Pseudobacteriovorax antillogorgiicola: one gene and its partner. The protein of the gene in region 1 binds, or shares a complex with, the protein of each later gene. Links are inferred from orthologs where the notes say so. Each region holds a gene or a part of one and is shown in the gene's direction. Other genes may lie near its edges.

What was found.
Region 2: the proteins of B9N89_RS26370 (region 1) and dapF are in contact, whole or in part, in a solved structure (PDB 5YGU), measured with the Escherichia coli proteins. The link is inferred for Pseudobacteriovorax antillogorgiicola from one-to-one orthologs.

Annotation. Positions count from the first base shown.
Region 1 is NZ_FWZT01000027.1:44,029-59,559, reverse strand. The notes cover bases 4,577-7,393. They hold B9N89_RS26370 (RNA pyrophosphohydrolase), read left to right. Parts: upstream 4,577-5,668; coding sequence 5,669-6,118; downstream 6,119-7,393. Other genes in these bases: B9N89_RS26355 (response regulator), read right to left, coding at 7,357-7,393; B9N89_RS26360 (helical backbone metal receptor), read left to right, coding at 6,553-7,308; B9N89_RS26365 (hypothetical protein), read left to right, coding at 6,125-6,556; B9N89_RS26375 (hypothetical protein), read right to left, coding at 4,964-5,590; B9N89_RS26380 (cyclic nucleotide-binding domain-containing protein), read right to left, coding at 4,577-4,898. In the rest of the region: carB (carbamoyl-phosphate synthase (glutamine-hydrolyzing) large subunit), read right to left, coding at 1-285; carA (glutamine-hydrolyzing carbamoyl-phosphate synthase small subunit), read right to left, coding at 285-1,397; B9N89_RS26390 (thiolase family protein), read left to right, coding at 1,545-2,729; B9N89_RS26385 (hypothetical protein), read right to left, coding at 2,782-3,003; more of B9N89_RS26380, read right to left, coding at 3,081-4,576; more of B9N89_RS26355, read right to left, coding at 7,394-7,893; B9N89_RS26350 (tetratricopeptide repeat protein), read right to left, coding at 7,992-9,179; B9N89_RS26345 (tetratricopeptide repeat protein), read right to left, coding at 9,181-12,243; B9N89_RS26340 (tetratricopeptide repeat protein), read right to left, coding at 12,240-14,447; B9N89_RS26335 (hypothetical protein), read right to left, coding at 14,485-15,201; B9N89_RS26330 (lytic transglycosylase domain-containing protein), read right to left, coding at 15,198-15,531. UniProt on the Escherichia coli protein: Master regulator of 5'-end-dependent mRNA decay.
Region 2 is NZ_FWZT01000023.1:110,305-125,956, forward strand. The notes cover bases 7,865-10,802. They hold dapF (diaminopimelate epimerase), read left to right. Parts: upstream 7,865-8,827; coding sequence 8,828-9,778; downstream 9,779-10,802. Other genes in these bases: B9N89_RS24645 (sensor histidine kinase), read left to right, coding at 7,865-7,945; B9N89_RS24650 (response regulator transcription factor), read left to right, coding at 8,093-8,824; B9N89_RS24660 (lysophospholipid acyltransferase family protein), read left to right, coding at 9,970-10,707; B9N89_RS24665 (YdcF family protein), read left to right, coding at 10,782-10,802. In the rest of the region: B9N89_RS24620 (hypothetical protein), read left to right, coding at 1-117; B9N89_RS24625 (peptidase associated/transthyretin-like domain-containing protein), read left to right, coding at 139-3,078; B9N89_RS24630 (TolB family protein), read left to right, coding at 3,075-4,400; B9N89_RS24635 (ABC transporter substrate-binding protein), read left to right, coding at 4,397-5,983; B9N89_RS24640 (PilZ domain-containing protein), read left to right, coding at 5,970-6,866; more of B9N89_RS24645, read left to right, coding at 6,944-7,864; more of B9N89_RS24665, read left to right, coding at 10,803-11,390; B9N89_RS24670 (class I SAM-dependent methyltransferase), read left to right, coding at 11,641-12,384; B9N89_RS24675 (glycosyltransferase family 4 protein), read left to right, coding at 12,384-13,523; B9N89_RS24680 (hypothetical protein), read right to left, coding at 13,585-14,046; B9N89_RS24685 (hypothetical protein), read left to right, coding at 14,326-15,652. UniProt on the Escherichia coli protein: Involved in the succinylase branch of the L-lysine biosynthesis and in the biosynthesis of the pentapeptide incorporated in the peptidoglycan moiety. Catalyzes the stereoinversion of LL-2,6-diaminopimelate (L,L-DAP) to meso-diaminopimelate (meso-DAP).

The DNA of each region.
Region 1 (15,531 bases):
GCCAGCGATGATGGCATCGGGGCGCTCTATGGCGATGACTTTTTCAACCCATTCTAACTCAACAGGATAAAGGTAAACTTTAGTCCCCTCTTCAGGGTTGGTCTGGACTGTGGCGATATTGGGGTTGATGACCACAACATGGATACCCTCTTCCTTCATCGCCTTGATGGCTTGTGTTCCTGAATAGTCAAACTCACCAGCTTGGCCAATAGAAAGCCCGCCAGAACCCAGAAGTAGAACTTTTGGTGCTCGTCCTAGTGACGCTAACTCTTTAATCATCGGCATTATTTTTTGACCTCGGCAAGAATGTTCTCAAAAATCCAGGCGGTATCTCGTGGTCCCCCAGAGGCTTCGGGGTGAAACTGGATGCTCTTAAAAGGTTTGGATTTGTGACGAATGCCCTCGATGGTGTCATCGTTGACATTACGGAACCAAACTTCCCAGTCATCCGGTAAGGAGTTGTCTTCCACAACGTAGCCATGGTTTTGGCTAGTGATAAAGCCTTTACGAGTTCCTACCTGATAGACAGGTTGGTTGTGGCTGCGATGACCGTAAGCCATGCGTCTAGTGGTAGCGCCAGCAGCTAGGGATAATATCTGGTGTCCTAAACATATGCCGAGGATAGGTTTGTCTTGCTCAAACAGTTCTGCGACCCGCTGCCTTAAATCACCTGTGCGGGTAGGATCGCCGGGACCATTGGATATTAGCCACATATCACAGTCGACCGTGTTTAAGTCTGTGTCCCAAGGAATCAGTTCGACCTGGCAATCATGTTCCAAAAATTGCCGAATGATATTCCACTTTACACCACAATCAATCACGGCAACTCGCGTGCTTCCCTCACCAAGTACGACACGTTCTTTGGTGGAAACTTCGGAAACAATATTGTTCATGCCGGGATCAAAAAAAGCTGTGGGGTGGGAGGGGGTGAGGTCGGGGCCGTAATCGCGATAGCCTTGTTCATCATCGGGTTCGACTCGACCAAGGATATTAGGGGTGGATCGAATCAGGTGTACCAGGTGTCTTGTGTCGAGTCCTATAATCCCTGGTACCCCATGCTCTTTGAGCCAATCGTCCAAGGTGTGGAAACTATTCCAATGGAAGGCTTCAGGGCTATCGATGGTAAGTATAACAGCTGCAGCCTGGGGTTTGATACTTTCGAATCCACGTGGTATCGGTAAGCTTAAATCCTTTGGTGGATTAGGGATTCCATAGTTTCCAATGAGGGGGTAAGTAAAACAAAGGATTTGACCGAAGTAGGAAGGGTCAGTGATGGCTTCACTATAGCCGACCATTCCTGTGGTAAAAACCAACTCGCCACTTGCACGAAGAGGTGCTCCTATGAGATCTCCTGTAAAGCGGCTGCCGTCTGTTAAAACTAGTGAGCATTTACGCATGTAGGAATTAGCCTCCAGACAGGGGGTGCCTAAAATTTCGGATCAACATAGCCTAACGGGATCGAATTGGCTATGATTTAGTCGCAGAATTCTGAATGAATTTGATAAGTATTTGTGGCATATCGACAAACAGTGAAGGAGTTCAACATGAATCAAGACAATCCCACCGTGATTGTTTACGCTAAGAGAACCGCGGTTGGTAAAATGAGTGGCGCATTTGCATCAGTTCCCGCTCCCAGACTGGGTGCTGCCTTGGTTAAAGATGCCCTGCAAAATAGCAATATCAAAGGCGAAGAGGTCGATGAGATCATCATGGGCAACGTGCTGACGTCTGGTGTTGGGCAAGCTCCAGCGCGGCAGACAGCATTGTACGGAGGCCTGCCTCACTCCGTTTGTGCTACAACCGTAGGCCGTGTTTGTGGAAGTGGTCTGAAGGCTGTGATGCTTGCTGACCAAGCAATCCGTCTCGGAGATGCTAGGATTGTTTTTGCTGGTGGCCAGGAAAACATGACATTGGCTCCTCACTTGCTCATGAACGCCCGGGCTGGATACCGTTTTGGTTCGGTTGAAGCTAAAGACTCCATGCAGTGGGATGGGTTATGGGATCCCTATAACGATGTAGCAATGGGTAATTGCGGTGAAATATGCGCGAAAGAGTATAAGTTCAGCCGTGAGGATCAAGATGGATTTGCTTTGGAGTCCTATACCAGAGCCCGTAAAGCGGTAGAGTCAGGTGTTTTCGCAGAGGAAATCGTACCCGTTGAAGTAAAACAGCGGAAACAAACGGTTACGGTCGAGGTAGATGAGGAGCCGTTCTCTGTGGATTTAGATAAGCTTCCAGCATTGCGGCCTGCTTTCGATAAAGAGGGTTCTGTGACGGCGGGCAACGCATCCTCCATCAACGACGGTGCGGCGCTTCTTGTCATGACAGACCTTAAAACAGCTCAGGAAAAAGGACTCACACCGATTGCGAGGGTTGTTGGTCAAGCTTCTTTTGCCCATGATCCGGCTCATTTTACAACGGCTCCGATCGGTTGTATCAAACGACTTCTCAAAAAGACAGAGCTTAGCAAGGACGATATCGATCTTTGGGAAATAAACGAAGCTTTCGCTGTTGTGACTATGGCCGCGATGAAAGATATTGGAATTGATGCACGTAAAGTGAATATTCATGGAGGAGCAGTTTCAATAGGTCATCCTATTGGTTGCAGCGGCGCGCGCATTCTGGTGACTCTTCTCAATGCTCTAAAGCAAACTGGTGGTAAGCGAGGCTTGGCGACTCTTTGTATCGGAGGAGGTGAAGCTAGTGGCGTGATTGTCGAAATGATGTAACAGCTTTGCTTTTATAGATTTTCCTAAGGGCCAGGTTGCTGGCCCTTCTTAATTAACAAGAAAACGGGCAGTATTGGGTCGTTTGAATCCGAGCCACTCGAAGCTTCGGATTGGACCGAGACTTCTCAGTAAGCCACTGATCGATATCAACTTTTTTCCTATGATTTTCTTCGCGGATGCGGTCCACGTAAATCTTACAACAGCATTGACATTTTAGTTCAGGTGTTTCGTCTCCAGCATATTCGGGATGACGAAAGCAGATCATCTGGTTCATAGCAATCTCCATTGGCAACAAGATCAGCTCAGCAACATCATACTGTTTTTAAATGCAGTTTCTATGCCAGGGAGGGGCTAGGATGCCTCCAAATTATCGTCCATATTACTGGTACTTATCAGCTTCTCGATCAAGGTTGTGGTGAAGTGTTTGTAGAGTTTACGCGCGATCGTTCCATCCTTATCCAATACTTCCATAAAGTCGCTGCGCTTTATACTGAACAGGGAACATGAGTCCTGAGCAATAAATCTAACGTTGCTGGGGCGATCGATGAAAAGCCAGAGCTTGCCGATGGTCTCACCAGGCTTCATTGTATCAACATGTAGATCAACACCATCAATGAGCTTATAAACGGAAACCTGACCTTCTAGGATGAAAAAGATTCCTGCCGGTGCGTCTTTATAATCGAGAATTGTTTCTTCATCTTCATATCTCTTGATACTGCCATAGGACTTAAATTTGTTTTGCTGTTCAGTGCTTAAATCAAGCATAAACTTGGCTTCATGAAATCCAGTCCAATCGATTCCATCTACTGGCTCGCCATCAATGGTCTTGTGGCTATTAGGTGGTGATGGAATCTGAGGCAGCCCCAAGGGCTCTGTTCCCTCCTCGTCGTCGTCATCCAACGACATGGAAACGGGAGGTGGACTCTGATGCTCATGTTTAATAGCAGGAGAATCCATAATCAAGCCTCTGATCGCTGCATTGGGTAAAGGAATAGCTAGTTTAGCTTGTTTACCCTCGATATCTAGCTCGGCTGTATCTTCAATCTGCCGAAAGTCCGAAGTTGTCTTCTCGATACGAAATCGTTCATCGGCTTCATTGTCACTTTTTTCCTTTTCAGGTGTAGGTTTTGGTGCCGCGGGGCCTCTGGATGCAATTTCAATCCTCATGGCTGTTACTTTTTCAGATAGTTTAGCTCTATCGTAATTGTAAGCGGCGCGCTCAAAGTCTTCTTGAAGCTTGAACGAATCTCCAGCTTGCTCGAAAAGCTCCATCCGCTCGTAAACCATTCCTGCATATTCGTAGGCACCCGATTTAAAAAACACTTCGCTAAGCTTTAAGTGGTCATCCTTATCGAAGCCATCGAATTCAATTAGTGCGGGCCCTATATCAGCAGTGCTTTTCATGTAAATCGTTATGGCCTTTTCAAGTCGATTCTTCTTGATCAGTCGGCAGATCACTTCGACAATACGATTTTTTATAACTAAAACATCAGCAAGCCGAGTATCCATACTCTCGCTGGCGATATAGTTAATAATGACGTTGATCTCTGAATCACTAAAGTCGATGGACTCAATTTGAGGGTTTTTGTCGATCAAGTGTTTGTATTGTTGAATGGCTTTCTGGTGTTGCCCCAACTTGGTGAAGAGTCGGGCAGCCTCTCGATGCTTGCCAAGCTCCTCAAAGCATTCTGCGGCATTTTCGTAGTCCTTTGCTTCCAAGTAGTAGACCACAGCTGTCGCAATATCCCCAGTTTTCTTGCAGCATTGTGCTACTTCCGCAGGCATATTCGCCTTTTTAAAACATTCGGCCGCCTCCTTCCACATCTTGTGTCTTGCATAGATAATTCCTGCTCGATTGGGGCGATGAATTCTCATCAAAAGCGCAGCCGCTTCATGGATATGGCGACCCTTTTCTAAAATGTTGATCGCTTCTCGGGTCATGTTGAGCGATTCGAGCATCCGTGCCGAGGTTTTAAGGTTGCCTTGCTTATAGTAGCGAATAGCTTCTTGGTAGACTTTTTTCTGCTGCCTTGTGAGGATAATGCGATCAGACTTTCGCTGCCGGCGGCGGCGAGCATTGGTGGCATTATGAGTGTTGATCACACTCCAAAAGCCATAAGCTAAAAGGATGCCGGCTATAGCAATGATCGTTGCTGTGATGGGGCTCATAAAATCCTCAGCGGTTCTATGAGCTTATCGGTTGTTCTGGGAGAAGTTTGAGGGCTTTTTGAACTCTACAGGGCGTAGTTCACCCCAATTTGAGTGTAGGTATCATTGACATCTTCCTTCACCTCCTGCCCATCGACTAGGTCGACCCGGACTCCAGGGGTATATGTCTGCGTAATCTTTAATCTAAAATGACGATTTAGATGAATGGCTATGCCCAGTCCGTAGTTAGGAACGGCCTTGAGGGTTTCCCGAAACTTCGTGGTACTGCCTGGGTAGCGAACCTCTGTAAAGTAGTCTCTCCGGGCCACTCCACCAAAAACAAAAGGTGAGACTCGGCCATGGTATAAGATGGCAGTTAGGTCGATGGAGTTGGTTACGATATCTGTATTGTCTTCAAACTCATAATATAGCGTTGAAGTATCAGTCGCTTCTTTGCGTAAACCGGATTTTTCTACAAACGAGCGTCGGTGAGTGAGGCCGATCCGTAAGAATGAAGCTATAGCCAAGGATATATTGCCACTGATGATAGAGCTTTTTTGAGTTTCGAGGCTGTAGTTTGATGTTGAAGTAGCCCCTGATAAGCCTATGCTAATGCTTCCAAATGAGTTTTGACTCATGATTAGAAACAAAAACATTATGATCATAGAGTTCATCTTAAGCTCCCGTTTCAAGGTGGTCGCTATGTCCTTCATGTAGTATGATACCAGCATTTGGTAGGTCAATTATGCCTTGGTCTAGATTTGTCGTGGCTGTAATGTAGGGAGAGTGGGATGCGAAACTATCGGGACTGTGTGGTTGCTGTCATCGTTGGTGAGAATGGCCTAGTTTTCGCTGGAGAACGTGACGATCGCGCTGGTGTCTGGCAGCTGCCTCAAGGGGGGATTGATCCAGGTGAAAGCCCTAAAGAAGCCCTCTTGAGAGAACTGCGAGAAGAAATCGGAACTGACAGGGTAAGGGTGGTTCGAGAAGGGCAAGACTGGATACACTACGACTTTCCCGAAGATCTTGAAGCACCCATAGCTAAGAAATTCCGGGGGCAGCGACAGAAGTGGTTTTTACTGGAGTTTTTGCAAGACGCGGAGCCATCCATTGAAAAGTCAGATAAGGAATTTGCTAGCCTGTCTTGGAAAAACCCCGCAGAGCTCATGCGTGATATAGTTGCTTGGAAGAAGGAAGCTTACGAGAAAGGCTTCGAAATTTTTTCACTGATTAAGGAATAGATTCCTATGTCTAGAGTGGGTCTGGTAAATATGGTGATTGGCTTTGGTGTGCTGTTCTTTGCGGCGGCATCGGGAAGTTTTATAGCCTTTGATTTGACCGAAGGTTACTTGAGGGACAATACCTTACTGGATTCCTGGCAGTCTGTTTTGATGCAAAGTTCTCACGGTCACACCAACTTGTTTGCAAGCATACATATTCTAATGGGTCTCACCTTGCCTTACACAAGGCTGCCTTTCAGTTGGCAGTGGGTTCAAACCTTCTGCTTTTTCTGCGGTACCATGGCTATGGGGCCTGGAATGATGGCGCGAGCTTATGCAGGCCCTACCGATACGCTAGATCCCACAGGCATCTTGGTCGGGGTTGGTCTTTCCTTGGCACTGTTGGCGTTATTAAGTCACTTTGCTGCCCTCTCCTTTCGCTTGGTTCGCACACCATGAGGATCGTTAGTCTCGTGCCCAGCACCTCGGCAAATCTCTGTGCTTTTGGCTACCAGGATCAAATTGTTGGATGTACAAGCTTTTGTGTGGAGCCTCCAAACTTACATCGGCAATGCCAGCTTGTAGGGGGCACCAAGGATCCTGATCTGAATCTGATCCGAAGCCTAGAGCCTGACCTCGTTTTTGTGAATACTGAAGAAAATCGACGCCAGGACATTCGTGTCCTAGCCGCTGAATACCAGCTAGTGGAAGACTTCCCTCGGTCGCCCTATGATGTCGTGCCGATGCTTCGATCTTGGGCAGAAATTTTGCCTTGCAGTAAGTTGATAGTAGAGACTGCTGAAGAAATTGAAGCTCGCTTGAGCCAGGTTCAGTCGAATGGCAAACGTGGTAGCTTTGTATATTTGATTTGGCAAAATCCCTATATGGTGGTCGGTCGTGATACCTATATATCGAAGCTGCTTGAGATTTATGGCTATGAGAATGCTGTCGAGAGTAGTGAACGTTATCCCGCATTGGATGCAGCTGCATTGCGGGACCTAAAGGCTGACATCGTGTTCTTTTCCTCTGAACCCTTTCCTTTTCGCAAGCGCCAGATGAAACAGTGTTTTGAGGAGTGTGAGCTTAAGGGGGAGCCCTTTAAGATTGATGGTCGGTTGATGTCATGGCACGGGATTCACCTGCTTCGGGCGATGGAAAGCCTCGGGAGGTCTGGGACTGATTCAGAATTAATGAGCCAAGTAAATTTCTAAATGCACTTATCTAGGTAAGCGAGTCGTAATGCTTATCCAAGATCTATGCTAGCTGGCTTTAAGGTGATCCATAATTTCTTGTGCTCGCGATCGCTGCTCTTCGTCTTTTATAAATCGAAGCTGTCGCTTGCCTTGGATTAGTTCTAAAAACTTTTTCTTATCTTGAATGATGTCTAGAAGTTCCTTATAGGCGTCGCGCACTTGAATTCCACGATCGATGAAATCATGTAGCTCATCAATCCCGAATGGTTTCTTTAGATAGCCATCCGCTTTGGTATCGATCGCAGTTTGCTGAGTCTCATTGAGAAGTGCTCCACTGACTAGAAAGACAGGGATGGACGGGTCATGGTTTTTAACCTTTTTCATGAGTTGAATCCCGTCCATCCTAGGCATTTTGATATCGCTGATCACGAGATCGATTTCTTTGTCTTTCAAAGTTTCTATGGCTTCCTTGGCATTTTTTACAACGATGACCCGAGAGAAAAATTTGTTGAGATGAATTTTAAAAAACTTGAGAAGAGTATCATCGTCGTCAACGACCAGAATATGCGAGGTCCGATTGTACGTGCGGTCCTGGATTGTCATAAGTACTCCTAAGGAACAATACTTCTCTGATAGTGACTTTTCGTCAAATTCTAGACCGTGTTTAGAAAACACGCCTTTCAAAATTAAAAAATCAATAATTACATGTTCTTACTTTCCATCGAGAGTCGGCTATCCCTGAGTCCTTGGATCTGTACTTTCGCGAGTTCTTTGATTTCTGCTGTCTGTTCATTGGACTGGAGAACCTCATAAAACAATCTTAAAGCAGTATTTTTATCATCGAATTTGTCGACCATCAGCACAGCCAGGTTGTAGCGAGCAAAGGCGTTTTCAGGATTTTGATCGAGAGCTGTTTGCAGTGAAACCTTTGCAGATGTGTAGCGACCCATTTTCTTGAATAAGATGCCCTGGGAGATATAAGCATTGGTGTGATATGGGTTGTGCTTGATGGCGTTCCGAAGGTCAATCTCTGCGCTCTTATACTGTCCCTTATTAATGGATAAATTTGCCCGATTAACCAGCGCTGAAACGAGGTGGGGGGATTTTTCGAGAGCTTGGTTGTAATAGCTTTGAGCCTTTCGATATTGTCCCCTTTGGGATGCCACGATCCCTAAAATATTGAGCAGTTCAGGCTGGTCTTCAAGGTGATCCAAGCCACGTTTGGCGATAAATTCAGTCATATCAAGCTTATGATCTTCCAAGTAGGACCCTGCGAGAGCTATGTAGGCATGAGTAAACTTAGGGTCATCGCTGATCAGTTCACTAAGAATTCTATGGCCTTCATCCTTTCTATGACTTTGGAGGAGGCCTAATGATAAAGTGTATTTGTATTTAAATAGATCAATCTTTTTTGGCTTTTCTTGATCTGCTAGAATTCTCTTGGCGGCAACAATATAGTCGAAAGATTTCTCAACTTGGCTGCGGAGCAAATATATTTGAGCTAGTTCTATCAGAGCATCTAGATGCTCCGGGTGACGCCTTAAGACCTCACGATAGCGAGTTTCGGCCTTAACAAGCTGGCCGATTGATTTTTGGTTTCGCGCAAGCTCAAGCACCTCATCTAGCTTGAGGTCTGGCTTCTTTTCACTGTTGGAAATTTTCTTAGTGATCTGCTGTCGTTTACGTTGATCAGGATCCGGTTTAAAAAAGTGCTGCCAAGCCATGACTTTTTCAGGATTAAGGTCTTCTTTACTAACAGCAACCAGCTGAGATGCTGTGCTCTTTGGTAAATCTTCCCTGCTAGGAGACAGTGGTATATCTAGGGTGTCTTCTTGGTGATCACTAATACAGGAGCTTAGGGCAAGGGCGAGGCAGAGTATTCTGAACATACTACATACTCCATTGTTGTGGCATAAGGGTTCCCATTGAATATGGCAGTTTTTCGTCATTGATTCGGAGTAGTTTATTGTCGTGGAAGCCTGCTAGCTTGATCATTGACTTTTTAACCCAAGGATTATGGCGATAGTCTTTTGGCTTTCGATTTCTTTCCATGATGTTTTCGCTATAGAACTGTTTAGCTAGCTGTTGAAAACGAATAGCATGATTTTTGATGCGCTTCCGGGTTCCTGACTTGAGCTTGTCATCTGCCATCAAAGCTTCATTTATCTCGCGGCTGAAGTTTTCAGCTGATTGTCCCAAATAGTAACGGGATTGACTAGCCCATGTAGGATGGCCTGATTTTATAGAAGTGCTGTAGGCTGCATAAAGCCTTTCGAAACGTTCTACTTTTTCTTTCACATTGTGAGTCCAATGCCCTTGACGCTCCCTGATCTTGAAGTCGACGAAAATTTCTCGCTGTTCTTCTCCCAGTAGAAAGCTTGCTTCTCCTAGTACTCGGCTATAGGCTTCAAAGTCGATCTTGTCTTTTTGCCTTTGAACATCCTTGCTGATGACTTTATACTCTTTTAAGGCGAGAGATTCGGAGCCTAAGGCATACTTCTGTTTGGCAACTAAAAGTCTTATTCCTAGTTTCTGCTCCCGTGAGGAGGCGGTGCTGAGCGCTACATTGCCATATCGAAGAGCGTTTTGATGGTCGGCTATGTCTGTATAGTATTGGGCTGCTTGGGTGTAGTACTTATGCTTCTTAGCCTTTCCTCGTTGCAGTTTAGCTAGCTGAACGCTGGCATCAGCGGCGACCTTAATGTCTCCTTCGGCTTGAGCAAGTGTGCTCGCTCGCTCCAGTGCGATACCAGCCCGAGAGTGCTTTGGGAAGCGACGACCCATTTTCAGGTACGCGGTGGCGGCTAGCTTAAAGCGCATCTGATATTCCAAGGACCTGCCCTTCAGATAGGCTATATCACCCTTATATCGGAAAGACTTCTGGTTTAACGCCATATCACAGAGCTTTAGAGCCGTAGCCCAATCACCAGCGATAGCGAGCATGTAAACCCCATCTCGAAATAATACATCTCGCTGTGGCAACCCAGGAAAGTCTTCCGCTATCTTGATCAGCAATTGACCAGCTTCAAAAACTTGCCCTTTGGAATTTAAATCATCGCTAGCATCTCTTACCGCTTGTGATAGGATGCCCTGTAGCTCGCGTCCTAGATTTCTACCGATCTGTGACCATTTTTCTAGTTTGAGATAGCGAGTCACCGTCTCTATGATATCGTCATGATCGCCAGATTGGACTTTCTGATAGACGATACCACGGATGGCAAGGGCTCGTTGATCAGCACTTGGTTGCGAGATCAGAACCCTGCGCCAGTATTCGCTGGCTTTCTTAAGTCTTTGCATGTCTCGATTGGCTGATGCTACCCTTAGCAGACCTTCAATATTGAAGCGCGACGTTGGAAATCGATTGGAAAATGCTTCTGCAGCAGTCTCAAAGTCTCTCAAGTGCTGTAGTACGATTGGGTCCTGGTAGGGTTTCTGATTTTTTTCCAAGCTTCGACCAAACTCTTGTCGCCAAATCTTCTCATAGCTCAGGACGAGTTGGTATGAGGCTAACTGAAGGTTTTTTTGGTCAACCTTTCTATCTTTGATAAGTGACTCATATATTTTTTTTGCCTCACCTAGGTGAGATGAAAAATAGTAGGCATTTGCTTGGCGTAGTAGCCACTCATGAGCCTTACTATGGTTTTGATTAAATTCTACAAGGATATGATAGTAAGATGCTGCAGTTTGAAAACTAGAGACTGACGCGTTGATCATGCCAAGCCGATAATAGTGAGCCGCAAGAAGTTGGCTGGCTGCAAGGGCCTTGATTTCCATGTTTTTGATCACTTCAAAGCGGTGGCGATATTGTGATCGCCACAGGCTATTCCTAGGTAAAAGTAAGGACAGCTTTTCTAGTGCCTCTAACCGCCGTTCTTCGTTTTCAATAGCACCGTAGGATTCTGCGAGGATCGTTAGGATATCTGGTAAATGCATCGCTCTTGGGAATCGATCAATGATGAATTCACCAAGATCGATAATATCTGTATGAATCTGACCGGATAGGTATCGCTTGAGTATTCTTAAGGCAATTCCACTAGAATAGTTGCGAAGAACCTTTCTACCAAGGGTAGCTTGAGTATACATCATGTCATTCTTCTCGTAGAGAGCATCCCCAATGAGTTCCATGGCGTCTTGCTCGATGTTATCCTTGATTGATAACTTTCCCATAGGGCGACCTGGCTGGAGTATTTCAATGGCTGTTGAGATGCACCGGCCTAGCTCAGCGGATCGATAAGCTGCCCAGGCAATGCGATATTGAATCCTAAGTAGTTCATAGTCTATATTACTTGCACTCAAGATTTTCATGATCCTGAGTGCCTTATCGTAACTCTTAAGTGCCTGAATCGCCTTTTCCTGATTAAATAGATGGTCCCCTATTGCCACGTGGGCATGTGCGCCGAATAGAGTTTTTCTCGCAATCTTAGCGAGTTGTTTCCATACTGTATACGCAGACTCTTTTTGATCAATAGAGGCTAGAGTGACGGCTTTTAAATATAGAACTTCCTCGCGTTTTTCAAAACGTGGAAAGCGTTTGCTAATGTCAGATAGTACCTCAAGAGCTTCGGAACGATATTGAGTTCCTGCCGTGACATCAAATTCTTGATAGTGATTGGCAATCTTATTTAGTATTTGAGCGAGATTTAGCAGAACGTAAGGAATATTATCTGCACGGCTGTGCTCTTCAATATGGTTCCGGTATTTTTCAGCAGCCCGCTTTAAGGCTGTGAGTTGCTGCTCTGACATGGAGCGCTTTGTAACATGGTACTCTTGCTTTAGTTGATCCCAGGCCTGACTAATCGTTTCTTTAGAGTCATAAACGCGACTTGCCTCGTATTGGTCAAAGCTATTCCAAAAGTGCTTGTATGCACGAACGCTTTCGGGGTTAGGAATCGCTTCACTAGCACTAGTGATAGGTGCCACACTCATAATAAGTATGATGAAGACTAATTTCATTGCTTTACCTCATACTCTAGATCTTTTAGATCCTCTTCCATTTTTGCTTCTATCTTGGATTGCTCTGTTTCCGATCTTCGTCGCTTTGCAGTGATATTGGTGTAGGAAGCCCATTGATTATCAGCCTTCCACTTCATGATTTCAGAGCGCTTTTCTTCTATAGCGGTTCGATAGTGTGCTAAGAGATTACCAATATCTTTTCCCAAGGCCTCTTCTAGGGTTTGACGCAAATTGTTCAACGCTCGTTGATTTGTCTCATAGACTTCTATGGATTCGTCTAGCTTGCTGAGTTTTAGAGTTAGGAAAATTCGAATTTTTTGATCGAGGCTTCGGTTCTGATTGAATAGCTGTTTGACCAGAAACTCCCACTTTTGCCAGGCATATAATGCATCCTGAGAAAGATGCTGCTCGGCTGGGGTATGATACTGGTCGCGAATCACCTGCATGAGCAAAGATTCTTCATAAGTTATTTGGGAGTAATCTAAAATAAATTTGTAAACACCCATATGATGGGATTGATTGGCGATATCTCGGATCGATCGACTGCGCACGATTTCCAGGGCTCGCTGGATGGACTGAGTGAGTCGTTCCCCGCGGGATAGCATCTCTTCTGTAATATCATGATGCTGTTGGTCTCGGTTGAGGTGCTCAAAGGCGCGTATTTTGGCGAGTCTCTGGAAAAGTTGATTATGGATGTTCCGTAGTTGGCTTGAGAAGTCAGCTAAAGTAACCCAGGATTGCCAACGGCCTCTATGATAGAGAAAGTCTTGATAACTCTTTTTGAGTGTTCGTCGTCGGTCTAAGGAGCGATCCAGCTGAATCTTTAGTTTGGGACTGATGTGTTGAGAGTACGCGTCTTTCTCTAGTGCTAGGAGTCGATCGCTCAGTGAAAATACTCGTTCTGCTAAAACTATCGTTTGATGAGATTGCTGATACCAACTAGGATTGAAATCCCTAGGTGTCATTTGACCAAGTGCAAAAATACTCGAACGAATCTCTGATCGTATGTCGCTGAGCTGACTCTGAAGCAAGTTGATCCGAGAGAAAAGATTTTCTGCTTTGGTAAATACTGGTGGTGGAGGAGAAACTATTTGGCCTCTGTCTTGAATCTCAATAATATCCGCTCGGCCTATTGCCGGCTTTTCAGAAACATCTGTTCGTAGCCAACGTTCAAACTTTTGGATCGCCTGATAGCGCTTAGCGAGAGATTGATCGGCCTCATTAGTTTGACCGATCTTGATTTCCAGATAGCCCATCAGGTGTTTGATCCGTTCTATTTGGGCGCGATTCTTATAGTTTTGAACGTATGATATGGCGGACACTAGGCTTTCTTCATACTGACCAGCTTTAAAATGTACGAAAACCGATTCGTAAATGGCATCCCCTTTCGCTAGAGACTTTGGATCAACCCGGTTGTAGTAGCTTAGAGCTGTTTGAAAATGATCCCGGATCGCCTCAATACGACCTAAGTTGAGGTATGAGTAGTTGCGATATTGAAAGGCTTCTGGAGCACTCATGGCAATTATTTTTTGAAAGCGTGCTTGAGACGTTTCGTAGTCGCCAGCTTGGAATGGAATCATGGCAGAAAAATAGAGATTTTCGGCGCTTAACCGCGAGTCTTGGCTTGTTTTGAGGCTTTTTTTAAATAGCCTTTCAGCGAAAAAGCTATCTCTCTCCTGTTTCGCCGTTAAGGCTAAATAGAAGTAGATGCGAGACATTTCCAGTGTAGGAAGCTCAAGAGATGAAATGGATGAAATGAGGTTTCGAATTCTTTGCTGTTCTTGTGTTGATAATCGCCCTGTCATTAAAAGTAGATTTTGCAAAACGGGAATCAATGCTGGATTGCGTTTTTCCTCTGCGGTAACAAATGCAGCTAGGAATCTTTGATAGGCTCGCATTGCTTTTCTCACCTGGCCAAGGGTCTGGTAAGACGATCCTAGCAGATATTGTGCCGTGAGGTAGTCATGATCAGGAGGTTGTTGCATGGTGTTGAGGTAAAAATTAAGATTGCGGATGACAGCGATGTATTCTTTTTGCGTGTAGCTTTGTTTTGCTTTTTCAAGTGCAAGTTGGGCTGATGTAAGGTAGGGGCTTAGGCCCTGATGGTGTGAGATGGGTTCCAGAGTCGTGATATGGGAGCTCAACTCCTCAAATTCTCCTAGAACAAGCTTTAGCTCCTTTTCCGGAGATTCAGAAAAACTCACTGGACTATTGAGCAGGGAAAGGCACACTACTAGGATTTTAGAGATTGTATTCAATAATCTTTGCCTTAGTTTTAAAACGTTTATCTCCAGGTTTCTCAATGGCTATTTTGAAACCCTTTTTGAAGACTCCACTGGGAACGTCAATGGTGAACTCTTGTTCGATAGTGTTGAACATATTATCATCGATAGGCATATTCTCACTGATAACACGAGCAACCCGCCCCTCAATGCGAACTTTATGCTTTCCGGGTTTTAGAGGTCCGAAATAGATAGGTACGGTTGTTCTTGGAGCCCATAGGCCAACGTCTGGGTTGAGTTGATAGATCTGGTAGTCGTCGAGATGAATTGTAAGTGCACGAAGGATACTCTCTTTTGGTGCCTGAAGTTCAGTGGCGATTTCGATCAGCGATTCATGTTCAATTTGCTGTCCTAAAATCTGCTTTAGACGCTCCATATCAGCGCCTAAGCGCTTCACCTCGCGATCGATCTTATCGATTGCCATGCTCACTTCTTGAAGCTTCTCTCCCGATGGTAGGACTGGTTTGATCGTAGTTTTTTTATAGGAGTAGTTTGTCTTCGCTGGTGGACGAAGGGGTTTGTTCCAATTGTCGTTCAGCAGAAACGATTCTTGTTTAGATTCCATAAGTTTTCGTTCTAATCGATCGAGAATGCTATCTACGTCTTCGACTTTCTTTGAACTGGCAAACGACATTTGATAAGCAATGAGAAGGAGGCTTAAAAGAACGAACTTCATAGCCGATATCTCCTTTTTTCACGAGGCGACATGCGAGCGATTTCTTGAATATCACGCTCTACAGCACGGGCCATAGTTTTAGGTATGATAAGCTCAAAATTTCTTGGCAAAGGGCGATTTCGGTAGCGGTGGAAAGCCTGGTTCTTGAGGCAAAAATTGAATTTTTTGATCGTTTCTTCGTCGAGTGGTGTCTTTTGAATCAGCTCATTGAGTGTGACTCTTTGCTTGATCTTCAGTCGTTCAATTTCTAAGGGGTTCCGATTGTCAAAGTCTTGGCGGTACTTTTGCTTATATACAATATTTGCAGCTAGGAATTCAGCATAGAAGTTT
Region 2 (15,652 bases), on another replicon or contig:
GTAGAGATTCAGGCAGTCGCTCTTCCCCCTAAGCGTTCAAAGGCCATCGAGGCCTACAACGGCATCACCGTTGATCAAGGATCTGGCGGAGCCATTATCAATCCCCCTAGGCTTTGAACTTGTATATGAGGACGCACCATGACGTATAAATCCATTTATTCCCTGACAATACTGATCCTAATCAGTTCATGTAAGAAAACATCAGTCCCCATTAACGTCACCATTAGGGCTGTTAACGAGCGTAAAAAACCGATTACCAATGCCCAAGTATATGTAAACAAATCCTTTGAAGGCCGCAGCAATTCCCAAGGATATTTGGTCTTTCAAAAAGAATTCGAACCTGGTGAACGAGTTTTCTTCGAAGTTCGCAAAGAAAGTAAAAACCTCTATTACGCTCCTTACTACGAAAATCTGGTTCTATCGGAAGATAAAAAAGATCTCAGCATCAAAGCCATTCTTTATTCGGTACCTAAGCCAGGGATTGAGAAATCAGATGAAGACTCATCTGAACCTCTCTCTTCTGAAGACAATCCATCTACTCAAGAAGATATTTCTGACGAGAACCTAGTTGCGACCGATCCAGAAAGCTCGCTCCAAGTTACTGACAGGCCTGAAAATCAGGAGAAATCGTCAGATCTCGCTAGTGAGCAAACTATTGAAAGTCTAGAGAAACAAGACCCTAAGAGGGAATCCCCCGAATTAAGCATCGCTACCCCAGTCATAGCAAATGAAGAGGCTGGTTCTGAGAAAAAGGCTCTGCCTGACACTGAGATTCTAGCTCCAGCATCAAACTTAGCAACCACAAGCCCTCCCGTGCTTACCTTCTATGTTAGAGGCAAAGGTGAACCAGTTTCACAGGCTCATATCTTCTATGGCCTCAAAAAACGCGGCCAACTCAAGGAGGCTTGCATCACCAATAAAATGGGGCGCTGCCAGCTACGTGGCGGGTTTGAACCTGGGGTTCAATACTCGTACCTCGTTCGCAAACGAGACTATATTAGCTCTCTTGGTGAGACGACTTTCGACAACAACGGTAAAATTCACCGTGATTTGAAGCCAGGCCATAGTATTGATGTTTTTGCTCTCACAAACCACTATAGTTATCGACGCGGTCTAACTAAGGTCACTATCACTATTGACAAGAAAAAAGTTGGTGAAACCGATGAGTTTGGCTTCTTTTCAACAACCTATCGTGGCAAACGAGGAGATTTAATCGAAATTGGCCTTAAGACTCGTCAGCACCTCCCTCAAGACTTTGAAACAGACTATATTGTGGGTGGCAACGTTTCCCTCGTAAAATACTTTAGCCCGATAAGCCCGGAACCAGTTCGCATAGCAACTATGCCAGCCCAGATTGCTGGACGACTGCAAGGCAAGACTCTATCAACGTTCACAGGTAATCTTGATCAACATCTCAAGTCGTCTTTAAAACGCCATTTCTTCAACTCAGCCTCATTCGCCGCGGTAAATAACGAACTGATGCTAAAAAAAACCGATACAAGTAAAATGCTACGTAAGATTCGAGGAGGTTGGAATGACGATGAAGCAAAGTCAGAAATAGATGCAGTACTGCTACCAACTGTAGTTGTTCATAGCCCGATGACTCTCGAATTATCACTTATCGATAGCTCAGGAACTGTACTTGCCGCGGGCAAAGAAAGTTTTGACAGCTTCAGTGATCGCAAGGCAATCCAAAAATCTGTTGAAATGCTGAGTAAAAAGATTCTACGACGTTTCCCATTTGAAGGTAGTATTACCGATGAGTCCGAAGGATTATTTACTATCAACCTCGGTTTTGGCGAAGGGCACTCGGTTAAACCGGGAGACAAATTTGATGTCTATGGTCTCCAGTCCGACCTAAAAGGCCAGAAGAAGCGTCATGCCCGTATCGGTAGCCTTGAAGCGACACAAGTTCGAGAATATAGCAGTCGCGCCAAAGTCTTGCATACCGAAGCACGGTCCATCATCGATATTGGTGATCAAGTGGTTTTTCGAAGGCATCAAGGGGAATCTGGAAACAAAATGACCTTCGCCGTTACCGATCCTGATCAAAATCGCGACCTTTCTCAAGCTAATATCTATTTCCAAGGCGAGTGGATCGGAGCAACCGATGAAGACGGCCGCCTTCTCAGCAGCAATCACAAAACAGGACGAGGATTGCTAAAGGTCATCAAGCATGGTTATGAAACCTTTCAGAAAGAAACCAAACTGGGGCGCACAGGCAAAGTTGAGATCCCTTTGAAGCGGGTGAGCGCATATCTTCGCATCGACACCGAACCTCAAAACTTAAGCGTGTTTATCGATAAGAAGTTTGTTGGAAAAACTCCCTTTGAGAAACCTGTGGCCGTACCCAGCGGCTTCGTCAAGCTCGAAATACTAGGAGAAGGAGGGCTCAAAAACTTCAAACAGGTTCTTGAGCTTGAAGAAGGCACGCTCGACCTTACAGGTGATCGAAAAATCACCATGGAGAAGGACTTTAGAAGTAAGGCAACCCAGCATGTGAACAGCGGTAGATTTCAGGAGGCCGTGCAACTTCTTGAAGAGGTTCCCCCACAACACTCTGACTATCTTCATGCCCAGCATCAGGCGGGCGTGATCTATATGACCCTACTCAATCAAGCAGCCAAAGCCGCTGCTGCCTTTCATCGCGTCACAAACCACCCAGAAGTAAAGTCTTATCGAGACAAGCGCTTCATCGGAAGCCACATCAATGAAGGAGTATCACTCTATCTAACAGGACAAAGCCTCCTCAAGGAGGGCAACGAAGACGCTGCTGCTCCACACTTTCGCAAAGCCATCGAGGTTCTAACCCAGGCTGAACCTCATATTCGCTTTATCAAGAAGGTCGACTACCAACAAGCATTCGACAATCTGTTCTACTATACTGCTATCAGTCACCAAGAACTTTGGTCTCTTACCCAGGAAACTCAGCATTTACAAGGCGCAGAAACCCACTGGCGACAACTACTCGCCAACCGTCAACCTGAAGAGAGCAAAACCCCTATGATCAAGAATGCCAATGTCTATCTAAAACAGCTTGAGGTCGCTCTCAACAGAACTAAGAGACAAAACCTATGAGTCGATGCTTAGCCATCTTTGTGGCAATAGCGGGATGGGGACTTTCATCTTGCTCCAGCTTGCCTGACAATTGGTTCGCAGAAAAAGCCTTCGAAGCAAAGGACGGCTCCTATTTCCCCGATTTTTTGCTCCAATTTTTCCCAAGGAGTGATTCTTTTCAAAAGCGTTTTCCAACAATATCTCAGGCAAGGCGTGGTATCCGACTAATCCAGGTAAAACCTCTCGTTACAGAAAAAAATAGACAAAATGAGTCAAACCTGAGTTGGTCTCGCAATGGGCAATATCTTAGCTATGAAACAAGCAATGATCGGCACCGATCGATCTATATTCGTGAACTTACTGGACGATTTCATCAGAATCTCACCGTCCAGAGAAAAAGACAGAGATCGTTTCTTGATGGAATCATTGCATCTCGCATCCAATCCTACAACTCTGGACTTACCTGGTCACCCACCGAGCAGCAGTATGCCTTCATGTCCAATGGCGGAGTGGGAGAGTACAATATCTATGTGGGCTCTGTGGAGAATAGTCCCGAAGTTGTGGCTCAAAGCCCAAGCAAGGACGGCTATGCAACCTGGGGCCCATTTCAAGACGAAATTGCGTTTGTAAGTTCTCGTTCTGGTAATGGAGACATCTACCTCTTGCAGCTTAAAGATCAGAATGTGCAACGAATCAGCGATAGCCCAAACACCGAACTATTTCCGGAATGGCTTCCAAAGGGCAAGGGCATCGTATACACGAGCGGCCCATCAAGCTCTCATCAAATCGTAGTCAGACGCCGTGACCAAAAAGGTTGGGGACGCACCCAAATGCTGACCCAATGGCCGAACGATAACTTAAGACCCAAGGTATCACCCTCAGGAGAGTGGGTCGCGTTCTATGGTAGCCAAAACAGCCACTGGAATATCTACGTTCTACCACTAGGTGGTGAGACTAGTCACGAAACGAGCATGAATCGCTATGTAATAGCAGAAGACGTAGTCGTAGACCTCAATACTGGGCCAGCTTGGTCCCCTGATAGCTCTAAGATTTTCTTTGTCAAGCGAGACCCAAGCCGATTCAATCCAATTTATGCCTACGATTTAAGGGTCGGCAAGGCCTATCACATCAATACCAAAACTAAGATGAATCGCGACATGATGATGTCATCTCTTGGGGTGTTAAGTTTTCGAGCTCAGGTAGGGGCCTGGGATCGCGTTTATGTAGCTCTCACAAATCTAGGCCATCAAATCCAAGGCCGACGCAGATTAGCTAGTATTAGGAGCAGAAGCAAACACATTGTCCATTCTCACCGCATTAGCCATGAAAGGGTGAATCTGTGAAATCCTATATTTTGAGCCTCGGACTCATTGCGCTATCTTCAACATCTCTCGGTGTAGAATCGACTCGCATGGTCTATGGGGAGAACACCAAACTACAAGCCTTCGATCCCTACACCAGCCACGAATCAGCTGGTCACCGGCTGGCTGACCTCTTATTCGATTCGTTAGTAACAACAGGCCCTGGAGGAACTTACGAACCTCACCTAGCCAAGTCTTGGACCATTGAGAATGATGGAAGCGCAATTCATGTTGTTTTAAAAGAAAAGGTTTTTTGGCATAAAGAAGGCAAGGAACCTCTAAAGCCTCTTAACGCCGCAGATATTGCCACTACATTACGCTTAATCAAGAGCCCCAACAGCGAAATCCCCAACGCAGAGCGATTTCAGGTGCTCAAAAGAGTTGAGGTCCTTTCCAATCACCGGGTGAGAATTCACTTCCACCGCGCCTTAGCTCAACCCCTTAAGTTTCTTATGTTTAAGGTCCTCCCCAACCACAAGTTAGAAAGCACCAAAAGCCTCACTAGGGATCACTCTTTCAACCGCACGCCAATAGGCACAGGGCCTTTCGCCTTTGTTAAGAGCACACCTCAGGGAGAAATCCAGCTAAAAAGAAACCCTTTCTACTTCAAAGAGCTCCCGAGCATTACAGAAGTTATTATGAAGCCCTTTGTGGACAACAGTATCATGACGCAATCCTTGCTCTACAGTTCTTTGGATCTTGTCACCTATATCAGCCCTAGAGATGTCAAGGAAGTCGGTGGCGATCGTAACCTTGATCTAGTTCCCTACGATGCGCAAAATTTCTCGTTTGTTGCGATGAACATGAACCATCCCCAGTTAAAAGATAAGCGCATCCGCCAAGCCATCAACTATAGTATCGATCGCAGAGAAATGCTCGACGCATTCTTTCAAGGCAAGGGACACCTCATTACGGGGCCCTTCGCCCCTACGTCTTGGGCATATAACTTGAACGTACCTGGATATAGATTTAACCAAGATCGAGCCCGTGAGCTGCTCAAGCAAGCTGGTTTTGAGGATCGTGATAACAATGGTTTTGTGGAAGACACAAAAGGACAGGAAATTCAGCTGACCTTTGCTGTTCCATTGGCTGGGGAAAGCGAGATGACCAAGCGCATTGTGCTGGCCTATCAAAACTACTTGCAGGTAATCGGGATCAAAGTAGAACTCAAATTTTTGGAGTGGACAGTATGGAAAGCCAAAGTCCTAGGTGAGCATGACTTCGACCTTACCATAGCCTCCTGGGACTTTGATGATTCATCCAACATCACCAGTCTCTTTCATAGCCAAAGTGCACGAGCCTGGGGCAACAACTTCGTGTCGTTCCAAAATCCAAGAGTGGATAGCATGCTTGCGGAGGCCAGCAGCACCAATGACTTTGACAAACGCCAAGCCATCTATAAAAAGCTTCACAGCATTATATCTGAAGAATCACCTTACACCTTTCTCTGGACTTTAAAGCATCATGCTGGGCACCAACGAAAGCTGCTTGGAGTTCGGATCGAGCCGTTTTCATTCTTTAAATATGTAGCCCAGTGGCAGGTGAGCAACCATGGACAAAAATAAGGGTAAAGAACAAAAATCGGCAAGCCCTGAGGAAAAAAAGCAAAGTAAGATCGAGGACTACCTTACCGGCCCTCGTCGCAAACGGAAAAACTATGTAATCTTTGCTCTAGGTGACAACTTCGATATGGACTTGGCTCAAGCTATGGAGCAGTTCGTTAAGAAAACCTATAGCACCTTATCCACTTCCATGCCCCAGAGCCCCCAAGAGCTATCTCGCCAATTCGGAAGGAATATCTCCCTGCTCGTGATTGATGATGAGTTCGATGACATCCATGTGGTTCTTGGGCTGGTGAAAGCTCTCAAAGAGAAGCGTCGCAACGAGTTGATCCCCGTTCTATTCCTAACTCGAAACGCTCCCGAGTTGGTCAACCTTTATCACAAAGAACTTCTACTTTACCATGAGACGGACGAATACATCGTCTACACCGGCATGGCCCGAACGCGAATTTTCAACCGTATCAAAACTGGTGTTGAGGATCAGAACCGCCGCCGTAGTCGCCGCTACAATGTGTTTATTCCAGTCTCTTTTTTCCTGCTTTCAAAAGATCTTATGATCGAAGGGCACATCATCGACCTCAGTCTCCATGGGGCCGTATTGGAGTCAGATGCTGAAATCATTTTCCGAGTCGGTGATCAGGTGAAGCTATCCATTCCAGTCAGCGACCATCTGGACCACCACCACGGCGACTTTATAAAGGTATCAGCGAAGGTAAGACGGGTATTCATATCGGGCACAAAGGTCTCCGTATCCTTTGAATACGTGACTGATAACCAGAACCACCTGCTCACACAGTTTCTCACTAGTGTGGTGGGTCGGCAGCTCAATCGCCAAGCCCTGCGGGTACGCAGCGCTCTTGCCGCCCAACACAAGCACGAGACCTGAGCTTGAACATTTTTGTCGTATCAGCTAAAAGGACGACAGCCTATCGGCTTCATTAACGCCATAGTGACGAGGTCCTTATGCTGGGCGGATTTAAAAAGAATGCGATTTCCATACTCAAGCGCTTGACCCATCCCATTGTGGTCTTTGTAGCTCTTCAGGTTGTCTGGATCTCCTTTGTAGTGCTTTGGGTTGTATGGTTCTTAAATCAAAAGGAAACACTGGCCCAGCTCTCAAAGCTCATGGGAACCACTCCAATTACCGGCACCACGGGCATCATGACTTTAGTCATCGGCTGTATTCTGCTAGGGATGATTTTAGTTGGGACAGTGGTCCTGTTCATTTTCACCCAGGTGCAGGGTAGTCTCTTGCGCCAGCAAAAGTCCTTCGTCTCCAGCGTCACCCATGAACTTCGCTCTCCACTTGCCAGCTTGCAACTAAGCTTTGAGACCCTACAACGCCCGAATCTTCCTGATAGAATCCAGACTAAGGTCATGGGAATGGTAGAGCGGGACCTAGAGCGCCTGACCCAGCTCGTGGACCGGATTCTATTATCAGCACGCCTTGACCGCGGCATATTAGACTACACAACCCAATTGGAGACGTTCCACCTTAAAGAAGCCATTCTCAAGTGCGTCGATCGAGCAGCCCATATGGATCGCCACCTCAAAAACCGGCTTACGATTATCTGCCCGGAACATATGAAAGTTCGAGGCATTCGTCTCGCTTTCACCATGATATTTGGCAACTTGCTAGAAAATGCTGTGAAGTACTCTCCCAAAGATTCCTTGATTGAAGTTTGTGCTAAACGTCAGGATCGCGAGTTGTGGCTATCTGTAAAAGACCAGGGCTTTGGCCTCAATAAACGCGATCAGAGGAAAGTTTTCCATATGTTCCACCGCACTCCAAGAGCTACAAAAAATGCTGTTCCCGGCACGGGCTTGGGGCTCTACATCGTGCGCTCTATGGTCCGTGGCCTGGGTGGTCGCATCTGGGTCGAAAGCGAAGGCGTCGGTAAAGGCTCAACATTTTATGTCGCTTTTCCTGCAGATGTCGTGATCTCTCGGGACCAAAGCTATTAGCACGCAATTTAATTGCAGACCGCATTAGTCAAAAATATCAGTCCCCCTGGTAAAACGCCGTAGAAAGGGATTTTCAACCGTGCTAATGAACCAGAACGCCCCGTTTATCGGTCAAAATGTTTAAAAGGGATCAAATAGGAGACAAAGATGACCGAAGCAAAGAAAAGAATACTGCTCGTTGAGGACGAGCCCAACCTAGCCTTCAATATTGAGTTCAATCTTCAATCAGAAGGCTATGAGGTGGTGTTAGCCAGCGACGGTAAGGAAGCCCTAGAATGCTTTCGTAACGAAGGCCCGTTTACCTTAATCATCTTGGACATCATGTTGCCAGAGATTAACGGCTTTGAAGTCGCCAGCATCATTCGCCAAGAGGATAAGGTCACACAGATTCTCATGCTCACCGCCCGAGCTGCAGAAAAGGATGTGATCCAAGGCCTAGAACGAGGCGCAGATGACTACATGACAAAACCATTCAGTTTCAAGGAGCTGCTTCTGCGCATCCGCCGCATGGCAGATCGGAGCGATCTGTTCTCTCCAGGCCAGAAGCCAGCCAACTCAAAACTATCCTGGGGAGACATCACCTGGGATATGGATAGCCTGGAACTGAATAGTAGCCAAGGGCACCACGTACTGACTGTTTTGGAGGCTAAGGTTCTCAATGAGTTTGTCCTTAATCCTGAAACCATCCTCACGCGAAAACACCTTCTGAGCAAGGTGTGGGGTGTGAATGGCAATGTTGAGACCCGTACAGTGGACAACTTTGTCATGCGCCTACGTAAATACATCGAACGCAACCCTTCCAAGCCAGAGTATTTGAAAAGCGTGAGGGGTCGGGGTTATAAATTCTGTGGAGATGTGAACCCTGAAATTGGAGTCTGATGGATGTTTTTAAAATTTGAAAAATGGCATGGTGCGAAAAACGACTTTGTCCTTACATGGTTGCTAGGCGATGATGAACTGATCTTCGACAGCCTTGTACGCCAGGCCCCCGAAATCTGTAGCCGCGATGGCTCGGGTGTTTCGGCAGATGGCATCCTTGTCCTTCATATTTCCGAAAGAGAACAAATATTCCCCGATCGTTTATCAATCATAAATAGTGATGGCTCCATTGCGGAAACCTGCGGCAACGGCATTCGCTGTGCCGCACTTAGCGTTCTCAAGCGACATCGCTACTATTCCCCGCGGGATATTCCTGAGGGGTTTGCTATGGACCTTCGCTCATCGAGCGTGAGCTGTCGCTTCCTAGGTCGCGGCAAACTAGAGACTCAGGATCACTGGCCTCTGGTCAGTGTTGATATGGGCCACCCTAAGCTGAACCAGGACTGCCAGCTCTACGAAGACGCCAAGCAAGAAGTGTCTCGTATCGCTGACGAACTCAAGCTTCCACAGCTCAAACGAGACTGGGGAATCATCGACATCTCCAATCAGCATCTGGTGTTCTTTCTCGACCAAGCAGACCGCGATTTGCTGCTGCGCGTTGGCCCAGCTTTTCAAAAATCTGCCTTTTGGGACGGCATCAATGTTCACCTCGCTGTAACTCAGGACGTTGACAATAAGCTGAAAACTGAAGCTGGAAACAAGTTGGGCCAAGCAATTGATGATCTTTATCAGGTTTTCGTCTGGGAGCGTGGCGCAGGGGAAACCATGGCCTGTGGCAGCGGTGCCTGCGCGGTTGCTGCACTTGCCCTTGACTCAGGCCTTGTAGAGCGTAGCCAGTGGCTTGGGGTCGCTATGCCTGGTGGCTTGCTTTATTGCAAGCAAGAGTCTGCAGATGATCAAGTAAATCTTGCAGGGCCAGCCCAGTTTGTATTTGAAGGAACCATCGAGATTTAGTCCGACCCTCGCAAAGTCTCTGGTGGCGCTGACTTAGGGGAGGGAAAATTCACCCTCTTTGTTACGCTGTAACAAATTGGTATGCTTTTTCTATACCTTTAACTCTGACTCCAGCCAGCTGCAACTTGCATTCCCTACATAACGGGAGTAAAGAGAGGGAGTAAGGCATTAAAAAAGGTCCGACACGAACGATGCAAGAAGAGCTTCAACTCAAGCTATTGCCCATCACACTAGGTTTGCGTTTATATCATCGCCATGAGGTTCATGGCCTTGAAAATATCCCAGCAAGCGGTCCGGTGATTATTGCCTGTAACCATAGCCTAGCGACCTATGACATATCTCTACTGATGAGCGCTGTTTATCAGAAGCTGCACCGCTTCCCTCGGGCACTGATCGATCGTGCATTCTACCGCATCCCTGGTTTAGGGGAACTGATGGAAAAACTGGGCTGCATCGTTGGCAGCCAGGAAAATGCTCAGTCTTTGCTATCTAATGGAGAAATACTCTACCTGGCTCCTGGGGGCATGCAGGAGTCCCTGAGACCATCCACTGATCGCTACCGAGTCCTATGGACCAAGCGTAAAGGCTTTGCAAAACTAGCCATCGACTCCGGCGCTCCTGTAATTCTTGCGGCTTGCCCTAAGGCCGATGATATTTTCACGGTTTATGAGAACGGGGTTACAGACTGGATCTATAGAAACTTTAAAATGCCATTTTTCTTAGCCCGAGGGCTTGGCCCCACTGTGATGCCAAAGCCTGTAAAGCTGGATCACTATCTCAGCCGCGCCTTTTACCCCCCAAAGAAAAACCATGACCCCGTTGCTTACAAGCGCCAGGTATACAACTTTCATCGCAAGCTGGTGCAAGAAATGAATCGTATGATCGACGAAGGTGTGATTCCTAGTGATCAGCTACCTCCTTACGAATAACGGGAGCCGGCCTCCTGCTTGATTCAGGCTTGAGATTCACGCATAGTGCTGAAAAACCACTCTGCGAGGAATTGATGAAGAAGCTTACCATTGCGGCCACTGCCCTTATATTCTCCCTTATTATTGGGTTTACCTATCGTATCGAAATATTGAATATGCCAATGCACCTCTTGATCCGAGATGATCAGCCCAAAAAAGGAGCAGACTATATTCTAATCATGATGGGTGGGGTGTCCGACCGCACAGAGCACGCTGCCAAGCTCTTGCAAGAAGGCTATGCTAAAAAAATCATCTTTGCCGAAGCTGAGCAAACAAAGGCTATGAAGATGGGCTTCCGTATGCCTGATGGTCAGGCAACCCTCTCCATTCTCAAGCTCCTAGAGGTGCCAGATGACAAGATCGAGTTTTTGGCAGACTCTGCCAACACTTCAAGCCAAGAAGAAGTCCAGCTCATTTTAGAGCACATCCAAACCATCAATCCAGAGGCCGAGAGGCTGATCCTTGTGACTAGCTGGTTTCACTCAAGCAGGGCAACTTGGATCATCGAGCGACAAAATACCACACCCATCAAGATCGAGTCCCTACCTACTCCCCCCCCTGCCACCTGGTGGGGGAAGGAGAGCGATTTTTTGCATGTCTTCACTGAATATCTCAAGTGGACCTACTATTTGCTTGTGTATTGAGCTGAGGTTTTGTGATTTTCTAACAACGAAATGGAGACTTCCCGATTTTTTCGCAATACGCGACTAATTGACACTGTGGTGTAGGGGTGGAATATTTATGCGTTGAGGTAGAGAGTTGGTTAAGTAATTTATTTTTGTTGGTTTTCTTCTACTTGAGCTTCCTTGCTGTAAATTGTTCTTGAAGCCTGGGAAGGGGTCATCTAAGACTTGAGTTGTTACATTAAACGTATCACCTGATGAGGTTAGACTCTTGCTTCAACACTCTGAATTCAACGGGCTGAAGGAAAAAGCAGCACCAGGAACCCATCAGGCAGCATGGCAGCTTGTCAAAAGGCACGGCTTTTCCGCAGACACCTCCTGCCTAGACCTAGCAGCTGGAAATGGTGCATTTACGGCTCGATTCGTCGATTCTGGTTTCACTGATTTAAGTGTGAGCGAACTACATAGCAAAGACTTTAAACTTCCAGTCAGGAGTTTTTTTGATTGGGATCTTAATCAAAGCTTTTCCAGCCTCGTTGAAAAGAGATATGGCCTCGTAACTGCTATTGAGATCATCGAGCATCTGGATAGCCCACTCCACTTTCTAAGGGAGATCCATAACCTTCTCGACAAAGAAGGACACCTATTGCTCACAACTCCCAACGTTCAAAATGTCATGTCACGCCTTAAGTTCCTCCTTAAGGGAGAGCTAAAGTCTTTTAGCTATAGCGATTTTATCGATCAGCGTCATATTCACGGAATTACTGACCATCAAATAAAGATCTTTTTTGAAATTGTTGGTTTTGAAGTTGTCCATCAAACTTCTGCGGGAAGCTTCTATAGTAGCCTTAAGAAAAAATTTCTCGCTCCGGTCCAGTTTTTGATGAGCAAAGTGCTGAAGGGCTATCTTGCTCCGGGGGATGTTAACATTTACCTTGTCAGAAAGACTAGTGCACGCTCGCAGTTAAGCAATAGCCTTGACCACTACATGCATGTTGCCAACGAGATCTCATAGTGAAAATCCTCTATCTCCTACCCTTCTTTGACGAAGATCGAAATAGTTTTTCTAAGCTGCTAGCTCCCATTCTCGACGAACTCATCGCGCAGAAGATTCCTTTTGAAATCTGGTCAAGTAACAGCTCTTATGAGGGCAGCTACCGTGACTACCATCATAAGATGTTTGCCATAAACTTTAAGTATGAATTTTTGACTTTTCTTCCCACTCTTTTTCTCACCAGTATTAAGGTATGGCGCTGGAAGAGGCGAAACCCTGACGGTTTAGTACATAATGTGGGTGGGGGCAATAGTTTGGTAAGTGACGTTATTACTTCCCATGCTTGTCACGCGCAATACCTAAAGCAGAAGATTGTCTATGGAGAACTCGGACGAGCTATTCTTAACCCCATACATGCAATGGTAATATGTACCGAATACTTTAACTTTAGACAGAAACTTAAAACGATATCCGTAAGCAATTACAATACGCACGGAATCAAAACTTACCACCCAAAAGCAGATGTGATCACCATCGAAAACGCATCTCCGGCAGCTCGCCGATCTTGGCGCAAAGAAAGACTCAAAAACTCAGTGTTTAAGATCATCTTTATTAGCAATAACCATCGGCGAAAAGGGCTTGAGCCTCTTCTCGATGCCATGGTAATGGCGAAAAAGCGAAATCTATCGTGGCAACTTTCTATCATCGGACAAGACCCTCAGCAAGACTATTGGTCACGGAAAGTTTCTGAGCTGAATATAGATGATAAAGTCACTTTTGAAGGGCATCAAGCCGATGTCATTGACGCGATGATCAAACATGACATTCTTTGCTTCCCGAGCCGCTATGAATCTTTTGGAATGATTTTCACCGAAGCAGCATCTATCGGACTGCCAGTTTTCGGAACTGACGTTGGCATACTATCGAAGCTATATCCAAGCTGGCCCCACCTACCTACTCTATGTAAGCATCCGGCCAGTGGCGAGGATATTTTCCAAGGCTTGGAGACGTTCTCGAATAATGATGAATTGCTTGAGTCTCTTGGCTCAGAACTGCAACAAGGGGCTAGCTTATTTAGCCTGGAGTCTATGGTGGAGCAACACCTACAAGTTTATCAAGGTGAACGTCAGCGGATTAAAGCGAGTCCCATCACTGCTTAATCGCTATAGGACTCACTGGAAACTAGCCTTTAGAAGGCCTCAATAATATGCCACTCTCGAATTATCTAGCCGAGCAACAGTACAGAGCCTGCGCATAAGTTGCTGCTGAGCCCCAAGTCTTATGACGAAACCCCGCCATGTACTCTCCAGCCGCACAAACACCAGATACCATTTGCCCCGTGCCACCGTTGTGACCTGATGTCCCGTAAGTTCTCCACGTGCAGCGTGATTGGTTGATATTAGCATTGTCTCCCTTAAGCCCTTGAGCGCCAGTTGCTCCGCGATCACCTTTATCACCTTTATCACCTTTATCACCTTTATCACCTTTATCGCCTTTATCGCCTTTCAAGCCACTAGGACTTCCAATCCATTCGCCATCTGTCCCGATGACTTCCGATAACTTCTTTCTTAGTTTTTCAATGGTTGCTTGCTGGACGGCGATCACCTTCTCAAGCTCAGCAGTATCGGCGCTTGCATAACTATCTGTAATCATTAGACAAATTATTATAAGAATACGATTCATATGGCTTCTCCATCGTAAGTTTTTAAATCTGCTCTGTCTTAGACCAAGCACAGTAGGTTCTATTCCGACACCTGATACGATTTTTTGAGACTAACTTCAAGCTATTTTGACCCACCTAAATAGATCGACGATCTTATAAAAGATGAGTCTTGTAAGATCTTATTCTAACGCTTTAATATAGAATGTTTTATTGGATAATAAATTTTATATTGGCAAAAACTCACAACCATGATATGCCATTAGTGCGTAACAAAGGTCGATTCTTGAAGGAGTTTTCGATTGAAGCGAGCACTACCCCTTACTATGCCATACCTACTATTGCTAGCCGTTATCACGGCACTTTCTTGCTCTAAACAAAGTAATAGCTATGATGAGTACTTATTTCGTTGTGGAATAAGCTCTCATCACAGTAGCAACCACCTGCTCATTGAAGTAGCCCGAGATGGTGAGTGGAGCGATATTGTTGCTACCCTACACCAAAGCTTGCGAGCATCCCAAAAACTTGAGACGCGAAAAAACTGCGTTTTAGTTCCCATTGATACCCCAGTCGATACGATGATCCAAGTTTCAGGTATTTCGCCTGACTCTACACTCGGCACCATTATCGACTATAATAGCCTCAAGAAAGAGCTGATCAATCCGGTCACCCTTCAAAAAATTGAAGGAGTTAGCACTGCTCAGTGGCAAAGGTGTGGTTTTTCATCCAGCAAGCCAGGCTATAAAACATCCTACCTGACCAACTTCGATAGCTTTCCTCTGTTGGGCAAGCATATTCAAGTAGCCTCCGCTGCTAATTTTACAATCAACGAATTAGAGATTTCACCACTTGGTTGCCTAAGATACCCAGATCTTTTATCAGACTTGAAAGTCTACTCTTCTGAGGAGAATAATGGAGACTCAGATCTGTTTCTTACACTCGATAAAAACCTATTAAGCCTTAGTGAACAAAGCTACCAACTTTGTAAAGACGGTGAGAGGTATGACCGGACTACAGGAACGTGCGTCGGTGATGAGATCTCTGTTATCATACCAAGAGCGCTAGAAACCTTTGATAGCTCTTACGATGTAACGTTTCAACAAGGAGTCTTAGTAGACCCGATCGAGGTATCACTACGCTCCCAGAACCAAAACACCGTATTCTCAATAAGCAGTGAAAAATGCAACTGGCTAGATATCGACCCGCGTACGAATACTATATCTGGAAAGACTCCCTTCGATTCACCTCTCGAGTGTAACCTCAATATCACCGCTACATTTGGAAGCGGTGGAAAAATCGACCGAAATCTTTCGATATTAATTGATCCAGACAACCCGCCTATATGGGTAAAAAAGCCTGAAAGGCTTGAATCACGAATTTATCTAGGGCAAAGTTTATTCCCTGTTATCTTCGAAGCGGATGATAGCGACTCCGACAACATCGAGATCACTCACTCGATCAAAGGTAGCAATTGTGACTGGATCACGCCTAGCCCCTATCCTATTCGAGACTCTATAAGGTTCGAAGGAACTACTAGCACTTTGAGTGAGGCGACTCAATGCAAGATCATCGTGACTGCAAAAACTCAGCAGGGTCGGACTATCGAAAGTAGTCATATCGTAAAAGTAG